DNA from 2 places in the Micromonospora sp. NBC_01392 genome. Region 1 is predicted to be linked to the other one. Evidence: predicted binding sites of a transcription regulator. Region 1 holds the regulator's gene; the other holds the start of a gene.
The links. Region 1 encodes HrcA, which represses chaperone genes, less so after heat shock. Its sites were predicted from a motif close to GGTTNGCACNCTCNNNNNGAGNGTGCNAACC; they were not measured.
Positions count from the first base shown of each region.

Region 2: groES (co-chaperone GroES) is a predicted target of HrcA. The motif match lies at 1,453-1,483, and genes of this name have one in related genera.

Region 1 is NZ_CP109549.1:5,869,083-5,872,430, reverse strand. Features, by position in the region: gene hemW (radical SAM family heme chaperone HemW) at 1-181, shown strand, start outside; gene OG767_RS25390 (DUF4870 domain-containing protein) at 224-901, opposite strand; gene hrcA (heat-inducible transcriptional repressor HrcA) at 1,110-2,135, shown strand; gene dnaJ (molecular chaperone DnaJ) at 2,207-3,348, shown strand, end outside.
Region 2 is NZ_CP109549.1:6,431,022-6,434,369, reverse strand. Features, by position in the region: gene ybaK (Cys-tRNA(Pro) deacylase) at 1-83, opposite strand, end outside; gene OG767_RS28000 (THUMP-like domain-containing protein) at 135-1,361, opposite strand; gene groES (co-chaperone GroES) at 1,617-1,931, shown strand; gene groL (chaperonin GroEL) at 2,002-3,348, shown strand, end outside.

The DNA of each region.
Region 1 (3,348 bases):
GCGGTTGCGGCTGGCGTCCGGGCTGCCGCTGGACGTGCTGGACGAAGCCGGCCGGGCCGGTGCCGAGCGGGCCCGGACCGGCGGGCTGCTGGACGCCGACGCGTACGCGGACGGTCGTGCCGTGCTCACGCTGCGCGGTCGCCTGCTGGCCGACGGCGTGGTCCGCGACCTGCTGCCCTGACCGGTCCGGCCGGCCCCGCCGCGCGGGACCGGCCGGCGACTGTCACTTGATCAGGCTGGCCGACATCGGGTAGCGGTAGAGCTGCCCCTCGTTGGCCTTCACGCCGCCCAGGATGCCGAAGATGATGCCGACGATCATGGCGCCGAAGCCGACCACCAGGCCGATCAGGATGCAGGTGAGGATCCAGCCGACCAGCGCGATGATCGACCAGATGAGCTGGAAGTTCAGCGCGGCGACCGCGTGCGCCCGCACGGTCGGGGACTGGTTGCCCCGGGCCAGCAGCGCCACCAGCGGCGCGATCCAGCCCAGCACGCCGCCGCCGATCAGCATCCCGGCCGCGCCGCCGAAGTGCGCCACCAGGGCCCAGGTCTTGTCGTCGTTGTTGGCGTAGCCGGCCGGCGGGCCGTAGGAGCCGCCGGCGGGGTAGCCGCCGCCCGGCGCGCCGTAGCCCGGGGCGCCACCGCCGGGCGCGCCGTAGCCCGGCGTGTCACCACCGGGTGGGGGATAGCCACCCGGCGGGGGATAGCCACCCGGCGGAGGCTGGCCGCCCGGGGGCGGATAACCGCCGGGCGGGGGATAGCCGCCCCCACCCGGCGCCCCGGACAGTGGTGCGGTGGGGGGCTCGTCGGCCGGCGAGGAGCCGTACGGCGCCGACGGCGGGAACGGGTCGGGCTGGGGGCCGGGGTCCCCCGCTCCGGGAGGGCGAGGAGGTTCAGTCATGGACGTCACGGTAGGTCCCGGGGGCAAGCGGCACCAGGGCTGTTCGGCCCGACGCGCCGCCCGGACACGACGGACCGCACCCGGGGTGCGGCGCTGATCATCGCGCCGACGGGGGTGCCGACGTAGACTGGCACTCGCTACAGTCGAGTGCCAGTCGCCCGGCGGATGCCGCGCGTCGCCCGGCCGAGGTGCGTCAGGAGGTGGGGAGATGGGTCTCGACGACCGCAAGCTCGCCGTGCTGCGCGCCATCGTCGAGGACTACGTGGCCACGCAGGAGCCGGTGGGCAGCAAGGCCCTGGTCGAGCGGCACCAGCTCGGCGTCTCACCGGCGACCGTGCGCAACGACATGGCGGTGCTGGAGGAGGAGGGCTACATCCGGCAGCCGCACACCAGCGCCGGCCGGGTGCCCACCGACCGCGGCTACCGCCTCTTCGTCGACCGGCTCTCCCGGGTCAAGCCGCTCAGCCCGGCCGAGCGTCGGGCGATCGAGCGCTTCCTGGTCGGCGCCGTCGACCTCGACGACGTGGTGCACCGCACGGTCCGGCTGCTGGCCCAGCTCACCCGGCAGGTGGCCGTGGTGCAGTACCCGAGCCTGGCCCGCTCCAAGGTGCGCCACCTGGAGCTGGTGCCGATCTCCACCACCCGGCTGATGGTCGTCATGATCGCCGACACCGGGCGGGTCGAGCAGCGGCTGGTCGAGCTGCCCGCCCCGGTCCCCGCCGAACACGTGACCGACCTGCGCCGGCTGGTCAACGAGAAGCTGGTCGGCAGCCAGCTCGCCGAGACGCCCCCGTTGGTGCAGGCGCTTGTCGAGGAGTCCGCGCCGCACCTGCGCCCGGCCATGACCACGCTCTCCACCGTGCTGCTGGAGACGCTCGTCGAGCGGCACGAGGAACGGATCGCCCTGGCCGGCACCGCCAACCTCACCCGGGGCGGCCTGCTCGACTTCCAGGGCTCGCTGCGCCCCATCCTCGAGGCGCTCGAAGAGGAGGTCGTGCTGCTCAAGCTGATCGGCGAGACCGAGCCGAGCAACACCACCCGGGTGCTCATCGGCGACGAGAACGAGATCGACAATCTCCGGGCCGCGTCGGTGGTCAGCACCGGTTACGGCCCGGGTGCCACGATCGTCGGTGGGCTCGGTGTGCTCGGGCCCACCCGGATGGACTACCCCGGCAATATCGCCATGGTGAGGGCCGTGGCACGCTACGTGGGCGAACTGCTGGCCCAGAACTGACCAGTCAGGGCCGACGGCCGGGAACGGCCGGCGACCGGCGACGCGAGACGAACATGAGGACACCGAACGCAGTGGCCAGGGACTACTACGGCATTCTCGGCGTGAGCCGGGACGCCTCCGACGATGACATCAAGCGTGCCTACCGGAAGTTGGCGCGGCAGTACCACCCGGACGTCAATCCGGACCCGGAGGCACAGGAGAAGTTCAAGGACATCAACGCCGCGTACGAGGTCCTCTCGGACGACCGGAAACGGCAGATCGTCGACCTGGGTGGCGACCCGCTCGCCCCGGGCGGCGGGGGCGCGGGCGCGGGTGGCCCGGGCGGCGCCGGCCCGTTCGTCGGCTTCCAGGACATCATGGACGCGTTCTTCGGCGGCGCGGCGGGCGGCAGCCGGGGTCCCCGGCCGCGTACCCGGCCGGGCGCCGACGCGATCCTGCGGCTGGAGCTGGACCTCAACGAGACCGCGTTCGGCGTCGAGGCGCCGATCACTGTCGACACCGCGGTGCTCTGCACCACCTGCTCCGGCGCCGGCACCGCCGCCGGCACCCACCTGGCCACCTGCGAGGCGTGCGGCGGCCGCGGCGAGGTGCAGTCGGTGCAGCGGACGTTCCTCGGTCAGGTGGTCTCCGCCCGGCCGTGCACCGTCTGCCAGGGCTACGGCACCACGATCCCGCACCCCTGCCCGACCTGCGCCGGTGACGGGCGGGTGCGGACCCGCCGCTCGCTGACCGTCAAGATCCCGGCCGGCGTCGAGGACGGCATGCGGATCCGGCTGGCCCAGCAGGGCGAGGTCGGCCCGGGTGGCGGCACCGCCGGCGACCTCTACGTCGAGATCCACGAGCGGACCCACGACGTCTACTCCCGCAAGGGTGACGACCTGCACTGCCGGGTCACGGTGCCGATGACCGCCGCCGCGCTCGGCACCCGGCTGACCATCAAGACGCTGGACAGCGAGGAGACCGTCGACGTGAAGGCCGGCACCCAGCCGGGCAGCACGCTGCGGCTGCGGGCCCGCGGCGTGCCGCACCTGCGCGGCACCGGCCGGGGTGACCTCTACGTCCACCTGGACGTGCGGACCCCGACCAAGCTCGACGCCGACCAGGAGCGGATGCTGCGCGACTTCGCCAAGACCCGCGGCGAGGAGGTCGCCGAGCTGACCAAGCAGGGCGGCTTCTTCTCCCGGATGCGCGACGCCTTCAACGGGCACCCCTG
Region 2 (3,348 bases), 560 kb from region 1:
GGCGACACGGCGTACGAATGGGTGCTGTGCGCGATCTTCCGCCTGGTCAGCAGCACGATCGCCGGAGTGCCCTGTCCCGCCATGACCGTCAAGCTAGCCCGACCGCCGCCGCACGGCGAGCCGGAACGGGTCGGTCAGCCGGAGGCCGGGCGGCCGATCAGCACGGTGGGCGCGCCGGCCACCCGGGTCAGCACCAGGCTGGCTGCCTCGTCGCCGGCCAGGCGCAGGTCACGGCGCAGCTTCTCCGGCTCCAGCGCCGAGCCCCGCTTCAGGATCTCCACCCGGCCGACCCGGCGCTCCCGCAGCAGGGCGCGCAGCCGCTTCAGCGAGAACGGCAGCACGTCGGTGATCTCCAGGCAGCGGGCGAACGGGGTGGGGTGTGCCGTGTCCGCGTACAGGTAGGCGATCGACGGGTCGGCGAGCGTGGCGTCCAGGTCGGCGGCCAGTTCCGCGACCAGGTGCGCGCGTACCACCGCCGAATCGGGGTCGTACAGGAACCGCCGCACCGCGCCCACCTCCGCCTCGTCGGCGCCGCTGCCGGTGAGGTGGTGAGAGGGGGCCCCGTCTCTACCGGAGGCGTTAGGAGGGGGCCCCTCCTTCTCCCGGAGCAGGGTGGCGCGACGGGGGACGCTGGCTAGCGGGCCGCACCAGAGGGCGGCCTCCACCAGGTCGCCGTCGACGCTCACCCACTCCGCCTCGGCGCCGGCCGGGATCAGCGCGTGGTCCAGGCCGGGCGCCACCTTGACCACGGTGCGCGGCACGCGTGCGGCCAGCCCGGTGACGAAGTCCCACGGCGGCGAGTAGGCGTTCGGGTCGAAGATGCGCCGCCCGCTGCCGGCCCGCCGCCGCGCCGGGTCGCAGAACGCCCCGTCGACCCGGGTCACGTCGAACGCGGTGGCGTCGCCGCACTCCACCGTGACCAGTCCGGCCAGCCCGGCGGCCTCGGCGTTCGCGGCGGCCATCGCGGCGGTGACCGGGTCGGCCTCCACCGCGTACACCCGGATGCCGGCGCGGGCCGCGGCGAGCGCGTCGGCGCCCAGCCCGCACCCGAGGTCGGCAAGCGTGGTCACACCCGCGGCGCGCAGCCGGGCGGCCCGCCGGTCGGCGACCGCCCGGCGGGTGGCCTGCTCCAGCCCGGGGCGGGTGAGGAACATCCGGGCCGCCGCCGTGCCGAACTTGCCGATCGCCCGGCGGCGCAGCTCCGCCTGGGTCAGCGCCGCCGCCGCGAGCCCGACCGGGATCCCGGCCGAGCGCAGCGCGGCGGCCGCCGCCAGCGGGTCGCCGCCGGCCACCCGCTCCGCCGCGGCGAGCGCGGCCGACCCCTCGGGGGTACGCAGCGCGGTGAGCTGGTCGAGATCCATCCGCTCATTCTCCCGACCCGCTCCGGAGGCGACACGACGGGCGACGCGCTGGCACTCTCCTTGACGGAGTGCTAGCCGAGGAATAACCTGCGATTAGCACTCTCACCCTGAGGGTGCCAACGCCCGGGCCTGGTGCCCGAGCGTTGAACGCCAGGCGGACCGGCACCCGCGACGACGGCCCCGCCCGGTGGCATGTGGCAGATTGACGCCGGTCGGCGTGTCGACCGGCAACGACACCAAGTACCCCAGGAGGGTATGCCCGTGACTACCGCGACCAAGGTTGCGATCAAGCCGCTCGAGGACCGCATCGTGGTGCAGGCGAACGAGGCCGAGACCACCACCGCCTCGGGCATCGTGATCCCCGACACCGCCAAGGAGAAGCCGCAGGAGGGCACCGTCCTCGCTGTCGGCCCGGGCCGGATCGACGACAAGGGCAACCGCGTGCCGGTCGACGTGAAGGTCGGCGACACCGTCCTCTACTCGAAGTACGGCGGCACCGAGGTCAAGTACGCCGGCGAGGAGTACCTGGTGCTCTCCGCCCGCGACGTCCTCGCGGTCATCGAGAAGTAAGCAACCGATCAGTGTCGTTGCCCCGGTCCGGCTCGCCGGGCCGGGGCAACGTCGCTTCGAAGGGATACTGATGGCAAAGATCCTGAGCTTCTCGGATGACGCCCGGCACCTGCTCGAACACGGTGTCAACGCCCTCGCGAACGCGGTCAAGGTCACCCTCGGCCCGCGCGGGCGCAACGTCGTCCTGGACAAGAAGTTCGGTGCGCCCACGATCACCAACGACGGCGTGACCATCGCCAAGGAGATCGAGCTCACCAACCCGTACGAGAACCTCGGTGCGCAGCTGGTCAAGGAGGTGGCGACCAAGACCAACGACGTCGCCGGCGACGGGACCACCACCGCCACCGTGCTGGCCCAGGCCATGGTCCGGGAGGGCCTGCGCAACGTGGCCGCCGGCACCAACCCGACCGGCCTGAAGCGGGGCATCGACGCGGCGGCCGCCAAGGTCTCCGAGGCGCTGCTCGGCAAGGCCGTCGAGGTCGCCAGCAAGGAGTCGATCGCGCACGTCGCGACCATCTCCGCGCAGGACGCCACGATCGGCGAGCTGATCGCCGAGGCGATGGAGCGGGTCGGCCGCGACGGTGTGATCACTGTCGAGGAGGGCTCCGCGCTCACCACCGAGCTGGAGGTGACCGAGGGTCTCCAGTTCGACAAGGGCTTCATCTCGCCGAACTTCGTCACCGACGTGGAGGGGCAGGAGGCGGTCCTGGAGGACCCGTACATCCTGATCACCACGCAGAAGATCTCGGCCATCGAGGAGCTGCTGCCGCTGCTGGAGAAGGTCCTCCAGAACAGCAAGCCGCTGCTCATCATCGCCGAGGACGTCGAGGGGCAGGCGCTGTCCACGCTGGTGGTCAACGCCATCCGCAAGACCGTCAAGGTCTGCGCGGTGAAGGCCCCCGGCTTCGGTGACCGGCGCAAGGCGATGCTGCAGGACATGGCGATCCTGACCGGCGCCGAGCTGGTCGCCCCGGAGCTGGGCTACAAGCTCGACCAGGTCGGCCTGGAGGTGCTCGGCACCGCCCGCCGCGTCGTGGTCGACAAGGAGAACACCACAGTCGTCGACGGCGGCGGCCAGTCCGCCGAGGTCGCCGACCGGGTCGCCCAGATCCGCAAGGAGATCGAGGCCTCGGACTCCGAGTGGGACCGGGAGAAGCTGGCCGAGCGGCTGGCGAAGCTCTCCGGCGGCATCGCGGTGATCAAGGTCGGCGCGGCCACCGAGGTCGAGATGAAGGAGCGCAAGCACCGCATCGAGGACGCCATCGCCGCGACCAAGGCCGCGGTCGAGGAGGGTACGGTCCCGGGCGGCGGCGCCGCGCTGGCCCAGATCCTGCCGGTGCTCGACGACGACCTGGGCTTCACCGGTGAGGAGAAGGTCGGCGTCTCGATCGTGCGCAAGGCGCTCGTCGAGCCGCTG